4 regions of the Veillonella magna genome follow, and region 1 is predicted to be linked to each of the others. Evidence: riboswitches for the same ligand, from Rfam matches in the RefSeq annotation. Region 1 holds a riboswitch; each other region holds the start of a gene.
What was found. Region 1 has a riboswitch for S-adenosylmethionine ahead of Q5873_RS09045 (methionine ABC transporter ATP-binding protein). Riboswitches for the same ligand answer to the same signal wherever they lie in the genome.

Region 2: it holds a riboswitch for S-adenosylmethionine, as region 1 does, so the genes downstream of both, Q5873_RS09240 (MetQ/NlpA family ABC transporter substrate-binding protein) here and Q5873_RS09045 (methionine ABC transporter ATP-binding protein) in region 1, are expected to answer to the same signal.
Region 3: it holds a riboswitch for S-adenosylmethionine, as region 1 does, so the genes downstream of both, Q5873_RS00795 (5-methyltetrahydropteroyltriglutamate--homocysteine S-methyltransferase) here and Q5873_RS09045 (methionine ABC transporter ATP-binding protein) in region 1, are expected to answer to the same signal.
Region 4: it holds a riboswitch for S-adenosylmethionine, as region 1 does, so the genes downstream of both, metK (methionine adenosyltransferase) here and Q5873_RS09045 (methionine ABC transporter ATP-binding protein) in region 1, are expected to answer to the same signal.

What each region holds. Positions count from the first base shown of each region.
Region 1 is NZ_CAUGKU010000019.1:482-3,637, forward strand. Features, by position in the region: gene Q5873_RS09040 (methionine ABC transporter permease) at 1-254, opposite strand, end outside; gene Q5873_RS09045 (methionine ABC transporter ATP-binding protein) at 235-1,281, opposite strand; SAM riboswitch class I at 1,344-1,448, opposite strand; gene Q5873_RS09050 (hypothetical protein) at 1,778-2,275, opposite strand; gene dat (D-amino-acid transaminase) at 2,278-3,132, opposite strand.
Region 2 is NZ_CAUGKU010000020.1:1,010-4,165, reverse strand. Features, by position in the region: gene Q5873_RS09250 (multidrug effflux MFS transporter) at 1-493, opposite strand, end outside; tRNA gene Q5873_RS09245 (tRNA-Ser) at 597-687, opposite strand; SAM riboswitch class I at 885-996, shown strand; gene Q5873_RS09240 (MetQ/NlpA family ABC transporter substrate-binding protein) at 1,224-2,051, shown strand; gene Q5873_RS09235 (amidohydrolase) at 2,362-3,156, shown strand, end outside.
Region 3 is NZ_CAUGKU010000001.1:180,562-183,717, reverse strand. Features, by position in the region: gene Q5873_RS00805 (hypothetical protein) at 1-39, opposite strand, end outside; gene Q5873_RS00800 (Dyp-type peroxidase) at 350-1,291, opposite strand; SAM riboswitch class I at 1,610-1,713, shown strand; gene Q5873_RS00795 (5-methyltetrahydropteroyltriglutamate--homocysteine S-methyltransferase) at 2,019-3,137, shown strand; gene Q5873_RS00790 (AzlC family ABC transporter permease) at 3,089-3,156, shown strand, end outside.
Region 4 is NZ_CAUGKU010000004.1:90,132-93,287, forward strand. Features, by position in the region: gene coaBC (bifunctional phosphopantothenoylcysteine decarboxylase/phosphopantothenate--cysteine ligase CoaBC) at 1-1,147, shown strand, start outside; SAM riboswitch class I at 1,246-1,346, shown strand; gene metK (methionine adenosyltransferase) at 1,398-2,588, shown strand; gene priA (replication restart helicase PriA) at 2,742-3,156, shown strand, end outside.

The sequences.
Region 1 (3,156 bases):
GTACCCGCAATAAGACGGGTTAAAGGAATGATGGCTACCATCAAAATAATAAACGGAATGGAGCGCAATGCATTTACTACCGCCCCTAAGGTCGAGTTAACAGCCTTATTGGATAAAATATGACCTTTCCCGGTAATAACCAAAACAACACCTAACGGTATGCCCACAATCATTGCCACGATAGTAGAAATCGCCGTCATCTGCAGCGTCTCGCCCAAGCCTTGAATCAAAAGATTAATGATTTGCTGCGACATAGCCAATCACCTCACTTTTAATAGGAAGCCCTTCCAAGTACGCCACTGCTTGTTCTGCACTTTCACGGGACCCGTTCAACACAATAATCAAATGACCAAAGCTGGTATCCTGAATGTAATCGACACCGCCGAAAAGAATACTTACATCAAGGCCGAAACGACGAATCATACCGGCCACAATCGGTTCATCCGTCACGTCACCGGTAAAGTTCAAACGGATAAGCGGGCACAAGCCGTCATGCCACTCCTTTTGCACATTTAGATGACGCCATGCTTCTTCCGGTAATTTGTGACTAATAATAGAGCCTACAAATTCACGGGTTGTTTTTTCTTTCGGTGCGGTAAAGACATCCAATACCGGACCTTCTTCAATAATAATACCCCCTTCGATAACAGCTACACGATCGCAGATTTCTTTGATAACCTGCATTTCATGTGTAATGAGAACGATGGTAAGCTTTAGCTTTTCATTAATATCCTTCAACAATTCCAGGATGGATTTTGTCGTCTGCGGGTCCAATGCCGAGGTAGCTTCATCGCAAAGCAATACCTTCGGATTGCTGGCCAAAGCGCGTGCAATACCAACACGTTGCTTCTGACCACCGGATAGTTGCGACGGATAATTATCCAATCGATCACTCAATTTTACGATATCAAGAATAGGCAAAATGCGTTGACGAATTTCATCCTTGCTCATGCCCTGCAATTCCAAAGGAAATGCTACGTTTTCGTATACCGTCCGGGAGGACAACAAATTAAAATGTTGAAAAATCATCCCAATATTTTTACGCTGTTCGCGTAGTGCATTGCCGTCCAACTTTGTCATTTCTACACCGTCCACCAAGACAGAGCCTGATGTAGGGCGTTCCAGCATATTGATGCAACGGATCAACGTGGATTTACCGGCACCGGATTGACCGATAACACCAAAGATTTCGCCTTCCTTAATGGATAAGCTAATATCCTTGAGTGCTGTTACCTTATTAGGTCCGTCGTAGACTTTACTGATATGAGTCAGTTCAATCATGTGAACACTCTCCTTTTACGCAATAAAAAAACTCTTCACACACAAATGAAGAGCTACCGTAATCTTCATCTGCCAAAGCATTTGCTTTGTTGGAATTGGCACCGTTTCCTTACGGATGGTTGCCGCGACTTCATAGGGCCAGTCCCTCAGTCAACTCTTGATGAACCATATATAATTTTGCTGTGATAAAAGCATATCATTCTTAAAGTATACTGTCAATAGTCATCCGTTTTATTTGTCTGTTGTTTTTTGCATATGTTTATTCCTTCTTTGCAACTATGAATATACATATATCCATCCGGCCAAAAAGAACACTCTTGATAGCCGCCTTTACAAAATCTCCCACAAAGAGATAAACTGCCCTCAACCGTTAGACGTAACGTCTAATAATTGAGGGCAGTTCAGGATGCATATCGTTTGCATAGTAACATCAATAGCATTAACATCAATGGTAATTGATTGAATCACCATCGTTACCAGCCATGAGCCGCAAGGATTAACCGACACGCCGATCGATAAGAGCAGCAAAGAGTACTGCCAAAACCCCGGTTACCAGCTGTGGCCATCCCATGGAAAAAAGAATTGCCGTACGTATTGGTCCACCGATGTGTATCCCCATAAACAGGATAGTAAAGCCTCCGTACAATACCGCTGCCTTACCCAACGCACAGATCATAGCTGCCAAGATGCTATTACGACCTTTCATAACATAGGCCAACAGCACAAAGACGCTACTACCTAATCCCACAATAGGAATAAATGGCATGAAAGGCAACATTCCCTGCATAAAAGCTACCACCGGTGTCACCCATGCGATGATTAACCCCGAGGTGGTGCCGTATCGCCAAGTCGCCATAACCATAGCTAGGCCTACGATTGTACCGATGAGAAACATGCTCACTGTATTGGGAATCGGTACAAAAAGACGCAACGCTTGCGCCAACAGGGCTACGGCCAGCAAGACTGCCGTCCCTGTAATTGTTCTAACGCTCATGCTTATGCCATACCTTCATGCAACAATTTTTCATACCCATCACGAAGGCGCATAGTCACAGGGCCCGGTTCACCATTTCCTACCGGCTTGCGATCAAGCTTAGTAATCGGGATAACCCCGCCGATAGTATCCGTAAAGAATAATTCGTCCGCATTTTCAATAAACTCGCGACTGCATGCCTTTTCAATAACCGTAACGCCTAATGACGGAGCTACTTTAGTAACAATCATCTGGCGGGTAATCCCTTTCAGAATTAAATTATTCGCCGGATGCGTATACAAAATGCCGTCCTTCACAGCAAACACATTTGATGTGGCCCCTTCGGTGCATACATCATCGCGGAATAAAATAGCGGAGTACGCAAATTTCTTTTCTGCTTTCGTCTGCGCCAAAATATTCGGAATCAAATTCAATGTCTTGATATCCACATGAAGCCAACGTTCATCCGGTAAGCTGATTGCTTTTACGCCGGCTGCCAGCTTACTCAAATCTTCTTCAATGGGGCGAATATACATAAGCATGGTCGGCTCCAGCTTGGAGCGATCATACGCATGATGACGCGGCGACACGCCACGAGTAATCTGTAAATAAATGTAGCCATCGGTAATACCGCTTTGCTCAATCATAATTTCATGGAGCTCCTGTAAATCATCCGGCGGCATTTTTACAGGAATATCCATTTCACGCATGGAACGATACAATCGATCCTGATGATAGGAAAAGGCAAAGCAACGACCGTTATATACACGGGTCACTTCATATACACCGTCACCAAAACAATATCCGCGATCATCAATGCTTACACATTTTTCACCGGGTTCCACAAATTCGCCGTTAAAATAGGTTAATTCTTTCATCCGACATACACCTCTCTTAACCAG
Region 2 (3,156 bases), on a different contig from region 1:
CAATCACCGGGGCAAAACCGTTAACAAACATGAGGACAGCCAATAATTTAGTTAGAGCAGGCCCTTTGGCCAAATCCGTACTGATGGAGCGAGGACTGATCATGCCAGCTGCACCGGCAAGGCCTTGTACAAATCGAAGTGCAATTAATTCCCAGACGGATGTGACGTACATGCAGCCGATACTGGCTAACGTAAAAATCAATAGTCCTCCGCACAGGGGGCGCTTGCGACCGAGACCGTCACTTAAAGGACCGATAATGAGTGTGCCCAAGGCGGAGCCAATCATAAAGCCGCCGATGGTTAACTGCGTCAGTGAAGGGCTGGCGTGAAAGTCCGTGGCCACTTTAGGTAAATCGGGCAAATACATATCCATGGAAAAAGGAACCATGGCGGACAGCATCCCTAAAAATAAGGTAAATATAATGCTTATGGATACAGCAGGTGTCATCGGTGGTTCATCAATGGGGACATTCATGTGTGTGCGCTCCTTCATACTTACATCTCCTTTGAAAAATATATAAATCGCGCCATGTGTTATGGCGCGATGGTATGAAAAAATAAAAAACGCTATACCGCAAGCAGCACAGCGTTCTTTGTGGCGGAGGATTAGGGATTCGAACCCTAGCGACGGTAACCCGCCCTAACGATTTAGCAAACCGTCCTCTTCAGCCTCTTGAGTAATCCTCCATATATGTTACTCGTAAATTCTAGCATTAATAAGAAAAGTTGTCAAGAGTGCGGTCTGGAGTAAAAGTGAAGGTAGTTTTATGCTGCTATAAAACTGTTGAAAAATTATTGAGAAATTGAGAGAAGGTAATGATGAGAATTTGTAGTTGACAATCTGATTTATATCGTGATAATATAATCCCATCAAATTTAATAGGAAATCATCAAGAGCAGCTGAGGGACTGGCCCGGTGACGTTGCGGCAACCCTCCTTGAGAAAGGTGCCAAATCCAGCGATAGTATCGGTAATGATTATGTCGAAAGATGATTGGTAGCTAATGAGTAGATAGCCCTTGTCTTTCGAGACGAGGGCTTTTTTGTTGACTGCCTGCAAAATGGTATGTAGTGAATCAGCGACTACTCATTGCTAAAGTTGGAAATAACTTGATGATGTATATTGAGTGAGAAGAGAGAATGCTCGGCCGGAGGTGAGAGACCGGCCAAGTGCAAGGAACGTCTGAGGGCATATGTATTGAGAAATAAGAGGAGGATTATAGTATGAAATTTTCTTGGCAATGGTTTAAAAAGAGTGCGCTTTTAGGAGCTGCCGTACTGGTTTTGGGTGGTGCATTGGCCGGTTGTGGCAGCGATTCATCGGCAGTAAAAAATGAAATTACCGTGGGAATTACACCGGGCTCCACGGAACAAATTATGGAATATGTAGTGGAAAAGGCTAAGAAGGAAGGGCTTACAGTTCATGTAAAAACATTTTCCGATTATATTACACCGGACCAAGCGGTGGCTACCGGCGATATTGATGTAAATCTGTATCAGCACAAACCGTTTATGGATGCATTTAATGCGAAGAACGGTACGAGCTTGGTTAGCATCGGAACGACCTACTTGGCGCCGTTGGCGGTGTATTCCCATAAATACAAATCATTAAACGAAATTCCCGACGGAGGAACGATTGCGATTCCCAATGATCCGACAAATGGTAGCCGTGCCCTGATCCTATTGGAAAAGCAAGGGCTCATTACATTGGATCCGAAGAAAGATCCGTTAAAAGCCGTACCTCAGGATATTGTAGAAAATCCGAAGCATATTCAAATTATCGAACTGGAAGCGGCACAATTACCGCGTTCGTTGGAAGATACGGATGCATCGGTTATCAATGCAGGCTTTGCTATTTCTGCCGGACTTAACAGCAAGCGCGACGGTATTGCCGTGGAAGGCGATACCAGTCCGTATGTGAATATTGTGGCAACGCGGGCAAAAGATAAAGATAATCCGACGTACAAAAAATTCGTTTCTATTTTCCAAAGTGACGATGTACGCGATTTTATCAATAAAGAATTTGAAGGTGTAATTATTCCTGTGTGGTAATATCGTTGGTCAATGAAATTAATTTAATGTTTTGTAACATAGTTGGTACTTTGTAGCATATTGATACGATGTTGCAAAATATCTTAGAGAGCCTAGGGTAAATTTATTTTTGGCATATGAGGATAATTTTAAAAGGATACATTTTCTGCAGCGTGTAAGGGCAAGCATGTTGCGGGAAATGTATTCTTTTTTATTTCAATGATTACCGATGATTTGAAGAAATTTGATATACTTTTGCGTTGACGTATGGACAAATATCCACATATAATAGAACATAGCATTGTAGTAGGAAAAGAATTGGAGGGGAACTATGGCGCGATTAACAAAGGAAGAAGTAAAAGAACGTGTATGCCGTGCGATTGAAGATGCAGCTCCGGAACTTAAGAAAATAGCGGCATCTATCATGGCAGAACCGGAGTTAGGCTATAAAGAGGATAAGACATCGTCCAAAGTGCAACGAGCTTTCGATGCAATGGGATTGACATATACGACGGGACATGGCCGTACCGGTTTAAAGGCGCGCCTTAGTGGCGGCGCTTCCGGTTATACGGTAGCCATGATTGGCGAATTGGATGCTATCGTGTGTCCGAAACATCCGGCGGCAGATCCATTGACGGGGGCAGCCCATTGCTGTGGTCATAACATTCAGATTGCGAACATGTTAGCGGTAGGGAAAGGTCTTATGGCTGACGGCGTAATGGAATCGCTGAAAGGTGACGTGGTTCTTTTTGCGGTACCTGCCGAAGAATATGTAGAAATTGATTACCGGAGTAAACTTCGTGAAGAAGGGACGATTAAATATTTGGGCGGTAAACAACAGTTGATATATGAAGGTGCTTTCGATGATATTGATATGGCGATGCAAATGCATGTAGCAACGGCAGAAACTCCGCAAGGAGAAATGAATCTCGGCACCACATCCAATGGGTTTATTGGCAAACTTATCGAGTATAAAGGAAAAGCGGCCCATGCGGCAGCAGCACCGCATGAAGGAATCAATGCATTGCAGGCAGCCATGATGGGGGTTATGGGAGTGAATGCTATACGCGATACATTTAAAGAAAGTGATTATATTCGCTTTCATCCCATTATCAACAGTGGTGGC
Region 3 (3,156 bases), on a different contig from region 1:
AGTACCGAAGGAAATCCCATTTTTTACAATGCTGTTCATACTACTACCTCCTATACAGATGATGTACTTAGTTTTATCTTTCATTTATATATTTCGACAGACGGAGATGAAAGTCCTTTTATTTAAGGACGTGTTAGGGATGGTAATAGCATTTAATGGAAGTCCAAAAGCAAAAGGCAATACATATCATGCAATTCGCATGGTAGCGGATGAAGCAGTTTTGTGAGTCACATCATACAAGACGGCTGTTAGTAAAAAAGTCCCGACCTAATTTAGGCGGGACTTTTTTAGTTACTGACCGATAGGTGTTGGCTATCTAGTAATAGTTATTAGCAATATATTTTATGTATTATAATTCTCCTTCGGCGATAGCATCAAGCACGTCTCGCGAAGGAATAAAGAAGAGGGCACCGGTAACGGGCGTGCTGTAATCCAAAAGTTTATCGTTTTGCGTAAACATGTTGGTCAGCATTTGTTTAGTTACATCCCAGTAGCGGGCGTAGCCGATGAAGTAGGTACCGGTTTCATTCTGTCCGGGACTAGAGAACGGCACGTTCATGCGCACAATTTTATGTTCTTTACCATCGCGATTATCTTGGGCGATGATGTTGTGAGCATGTGGATCTTTTTCGTCATCGTCCAGTTCGATGTCGCTGAACTTGCGGCGACCGATGACTTTCTCTTGCATGTCCGTCGGTAAGGATTTCCACGCATCCATATCGTGGATATATTTTTGCGCGAACGCATAAGAGCCGCCGGCAAAGTTGGGATCTTCATCGCCGATGATACCCCATTCGGCTGCTTCATCACCTACCGGATTTTCGGTGCCATCAATGAAACCGATAATAGCCCGGCCTTCAAAATAGCGGAAACCATGTGTTTCGTCGACTACATTGGTTACAGGGCGAAGAAAATCCATAATCTGGTCGCACACTTCGTATACGACAGCTTCGTCGGTAGCGCGAAGATGGAGGAACAAGTCCGCCGGGGTAGATACGGCCGTGTGGCGATCGCCTTTAATTTCTTGGAAGGTTTCTAATTCTTTTGGCTTCTTGGCACCGGGGAAGAGATACTCCCATGCATCATTACTGAAGCCAAAGGCGATTTTTAAATTTGCATGTTCTGCGCGAATGTTCATGGAACGCTGAATCGCCTGAATGCGATCGGCCATATCGGCGATAACCTCTTTTTCCGCCGGCTGGTCCTTACGATGTAATTTGAGCATTAGAAAAATCACGCTGCTCCCTGCGTCTTTGTACACGTCTTGTGAATTATGCAATGCCACTCCCATTGCTAATCCCTCCTTTTCTGTTATCGTTTCTTTGTTTTACTATTAGATAGATGAATTGAGTTTTGTTATCAATATATCCTATAAGTTAATTATAATACGGGATAAAGGGAAGTCAAGGGAGTAACGAGTGTAAGTAAATATTTTTGTAGAATATAAATTTATGTATGGTGTATATTATATAGAGGAGAGTGATTCGCAAAAATAAAAAGATACCAACCGCGCCCCATCCTTCCCTTACGGCAAAACAATTTGACAAAATTTTTCAAATACAGTATCATGTAGAAACAGTGATACATCGTTGTATTACCAACTACATACAGATCATCAAGAGCAGTGGAGGGAATGGCCCTGTGAAGCTGCGGCAACCTGCCTGAGTCGGGCAAGGTGCCAATTCCAGTAGGCTTTGACCTAGCAGATGATGGCTATCAGACGTTATCTGCGAGGATAACGCTTTTTTTATATCTGTCGTTGGACGGCAGTACCCCTTTGTAATTTGGTGGACAATACTTGTATTGGAATGCAAGGTAGGTAAGGTATCCTACGTTCTCTAAGTGCTAATACCTTATATGTATTGAGGCATAAGGGAATATGAGAAGCGTGTTATTGTAGCCGTTGGAATAGGAGCACAGGGGGCACTGGTTGGCTAACCAAGGTGATTTGCCAAGTAGAGAGAAAAGAGACCGAATGTATAAGGTAGCACAGGACTACCGGTAAAGGAGAGATGACAATGAGTACAGCTATTGAAAAAGGACCGTTCCGTTATGATATTGTAGGCAGCTTTTTGCGTACGCCGGAAATTAAAGAAGCCCGTCAGGCTTTTGAAGCCGGTACACTCGATAAAGCCGGCCTTCGCAAGGTAGAAAACGAAGAAATTGCTAAGTTGGTCGATAAAGAATTGGCCGTAGGCCTCAAGGCTGTTACGGATGGTGAATATCGTCGTAGCTTCTGGCATCTTGATTTCCTTGAAAATCTCAAGGGGATTACTCATGTAAAGGCCGATGCATGGTCGGTAAAATTTAAATCTCATCAGCCGAAGGCGGTAACCATCGAGATTACCGATACGATCGATTTCGAAGATCATCCGTTTGTGGAGGATTTCAAAGAGTTCAATGCTATCGTGAATAACCGCGCCGTAGCTAAAATGACAATTCCTTCACCGTCCATGTTACATTTGATTTGTTGTGTGCGAAACGAACATTTTACATTGCCGGCTTGCTACAACAGCGAAGATGAAATTTTTGAAGATATTGCCAAGGCATATAAAAAAGCATTACATGCATTCTATGACGCAGGCTGCCGTTATTTACAGCTAGATGACACGTCATGGGGCGAATTCTGTGATACGGAAAAACGTAAGGCCTATGCAGCACGCGGCATTGATGTAGATAAAGTAGGTCAGAAGTACGTGGAAGTAATCAATAAAGTATTGGAAGATAAGCCGGCTGATTTGACGGTGACCATGCATATTTGTCGCGGTAATTTCCGCTCTACTTGGTTCTCCTCCGGCGGCTATGATCCAATCGCGCCGATTCTCTTTGCTCATTGCAAGGTAGACGGTTTCTTCCTCGAATACGATTCCGACCGTGCCGGTGGCTTCACGCCGTTACGTCATATTAAAGACCAGAAGGTCGTATTAGGTTTGGTTACTTCTAAGTTTGCAGATCTTGAAAAAGAAGAAGATATTATTGAAAGAATTAACGAAGCAACGCTGTATGTTCCTAAAGAACAGCTTTGTATCAGCCCACAGTGCGGCTTTGCTTCCACCGAAGAGGGCAATGCAATTACCGATGAAGATCAGTGGAAAAAACTGAGTCTTCTCAAATCCATTGCGGAAAAAGTTTGGTAAAGAGAAGCGCTTTTAGTTA
Region 4 (3,156 bases), on a different contig from region 1:
AGGAATTGCAGCCTATAAAGCTGTGGAAGTGGTAAGTCGTTTGCGTAAGTTAGGGGCGGAAGTAAAGGTAGTGATGACGGAAAATGCTACTAAATTTGTTTCTCCTATGACCTTCGGCGAGATTAGTGGGCATCCGGTAGCTGTAAAGATGTTTGAAGATGTTCATGATTGGAATGTCGAACACATTGCGTTGGCTACATGGGCAGATGCTTATGTGGTGGCTCCGGCAACAGCTAATGTAATCGGTAAAATCGCCTCCGGTATTGCGGACGATATGTTAACTACGCAAATTATGGCTACACAGGCACCGGTCTTTCTTTGTCCGGCTATGAATACAAATATGTATTTGAATCCAATTACGCAACGCAATATGAACACATTGCGTCAATTGGGGTACCATATATTAGAAGCTGCCAGCGGATCGTTGGCTTGCGGAACCAGTGGTATTGGTCGATTACCGGAACCGGTGGATATTGTGAAATGGTTACAATTTCATCTTATGAAAACAGATTTGTTAAAAGGAAAAACTGTGGTTGTAACAGCCGGTGGCACACAGGAAGCTATTGATCCGGTACGATTCATTAGTAATAAATCCAGCGGAAAAATGGGATATGCTATTGCCGAACAGGCTGCGTTAGCCGGTGCGCGTACAATCTTGGTATCGGCGCCGACTCATCTTGAGGTTCCGTATGGTGTGCAGTTTGTGCCTGTTCAGTCGGCGTGTGATATGCAGCAACAGGTAGAAGCAGTATATGAAGAGTGTGATGCGGTTATTATGGCAGCCGCAGTGGCGGATTTCCGCGTGGCTGAGGCAGCAGAGCAAAAGATAAAAAAGATGGAGCATATGTCTTTGGATTTGGTAAAAAATCCGGATATCTTAAAGGGGCTGGGAGAGAAGAAAACGCATCAAAAGCTTATTGGTTTTGCAGCAGAAACTAATGACGTTATCGAATACGGCCGTGCAAAAGTGCGTAATAAAAACTTAGATATGCTTGTAGCCAATGATGTAAGTAAGGAAAATGCTGGCTTTAATGTGGATACTAATGAAGTTACATTTATTTATCCTGGTGAGCAGATTACTAATCTGCCACTTATGAGTAAGCAAGATGTGGCAAAGCGAATTATTGCAGCCGTAGCTGAATTATAGTAAAAAGATATATTACATTGTGGCCTTGGCAGAATCATACTTTTGTAGTATAATATGCGAGGTAACAAAAGTTACTACAGTTAAATTAGAAATGATATGACTCATCAAGAGTAGTGGAGGGAAAGGCCCAATGAAGCTACAGCAACCATTCTGTGAAGAAAAGGTGCTAATTCCGACGGTAACAGCCGAAAGATGGGGTTTAGGTTCCTCATCTTATTGATGAGGAATTTTTTTATTGGAGGTAAGATGAATGGCTGAAAAACACGTATTTTTCACGTCCGAATCCGTTACGGAAGGTCATCCTGATAAAATCGCTGACCAGATTTCCGATGCGGTATTGGATGCTATTTTAGCTAAAGATCCGACTGCGCATGTTGCTTGCGAAACGTTGGTAACAACCGGACAGGTACATGTAGTAGGTGAAATTTCTACAAATTGCTATGTGGACATTAATCATATTGTTCGTGAAACAATCCGTGAAATTGGATATACTCGCGCTAAATTTGGATTTGACTGCGATACTTGCGGCGTTAATGTAGCTATTGACGAACAATCCGCCGATATTGCCATGGGTGTTGATGAAGCTTTGGAAACCCGCCAAGGCGGTCAGGATAAGTTTGATAAAATTGGTGCCGGCGACCAAGGTATGATGTTCGGTTATGCAACTAATGAAACCGAAGAATTCATGCCGATGCCGATTGCGTTGGCTCATCGTTTATCTCGTCAGTTGACGAAGGTGCGCAAAGATGGAACTCTTAATTATCTTCGTCCGGATGGTAAAACGCAGGTAACTGTTGAATATGTTGACGGTGTACCGAAGCGCATTGAAACAATCGTAATTTCTACGCAGCATGGTCCGGAAGTAACGCGTGAACAGATTGAAGCAGATTTGAAGAAGTATGTAATTGCCCCGGTATTGCCGGAAGGCTTTGTTGATGAAAATACGAAATTCTTTATTAACCCAACGGGACGTTTTGTTATTGGCGGACCGCAGGGGGATGCAGGATTAACAGGTCGTAAGATTATTGTTGATACCTATGGTGGTATGGCTCGTCACGGTGGCGGTGCTTTCTCCGGTAAGGATCCTACAAAGGTTGACCGTAGTGCTGCTTATGCGGCTCGTTATGTGGCAAAGAATATCGTTGCTGCCGGTTTGGCAGATAAATGTGAAATTCAGATTGCCTATGCTATTGGTGTAGCACAGCCGGTTTCCATCATGGTAGAAACGTTTGGTACCGGTAAAATTTCCGAAGAACGCATTGGAGAATTGGTGCGTAAACATTTTGACCTTCGCCCGGCAGGGATTATCGAAATGCTCAACTTGCTTCGCCCGATTTATCGTCAGACGGCGGCATACGGTCACTTCGGTCGTACCGATATCGATCTTCCTTGGGAAGAAACTGACAAAGCGGATATCCTTCGTCAGGAAGCAGGACTTTAATTGGATAGCTTGAGGATTGATTCATAAACCTTAAGTGAAGATGTAATAATGGATGCTTTTACCTTCTTGTAATATAGAGAATGGTGAGGCATCCATTTTTCAATTACTAACGGAAATGGTATAATCAAAAGAAGTGACTAAGGAGGTGCTACGGTGCGATTAGCAGAAGTTATTGTCAATAGACCGGCTAAACAGTTGAACAAGCCCTTTACTTATGAAGTGCCGGATGCACTTGGCGTGATACCCGTTGGGACGCGCGTTGCCATACCATTGGGGCGCGGTAAAGAAGAGGGGATTATTGTTGGTTATGCGCCGGAAACAGTGGCTCTTAATTTTACGGTTAAGCCTATTCTCTCCGTACTCGATAAAACACCTTGGTTTACACCGGAGATGCTGGCTACCGCAAAAAGGCTCAGCCATCATTATCTTTGCTCCTATCCTGATGCACTTCGCTTATTTACCATTGATAAAAAAGAATTAAAAAGCTATGAGCGGCCTAAGGTCGCTTGGTTATATCCCGAGTCATTTCTTACCGTGGAATCTATACCGGCTCGAAAAAAGAGACAAC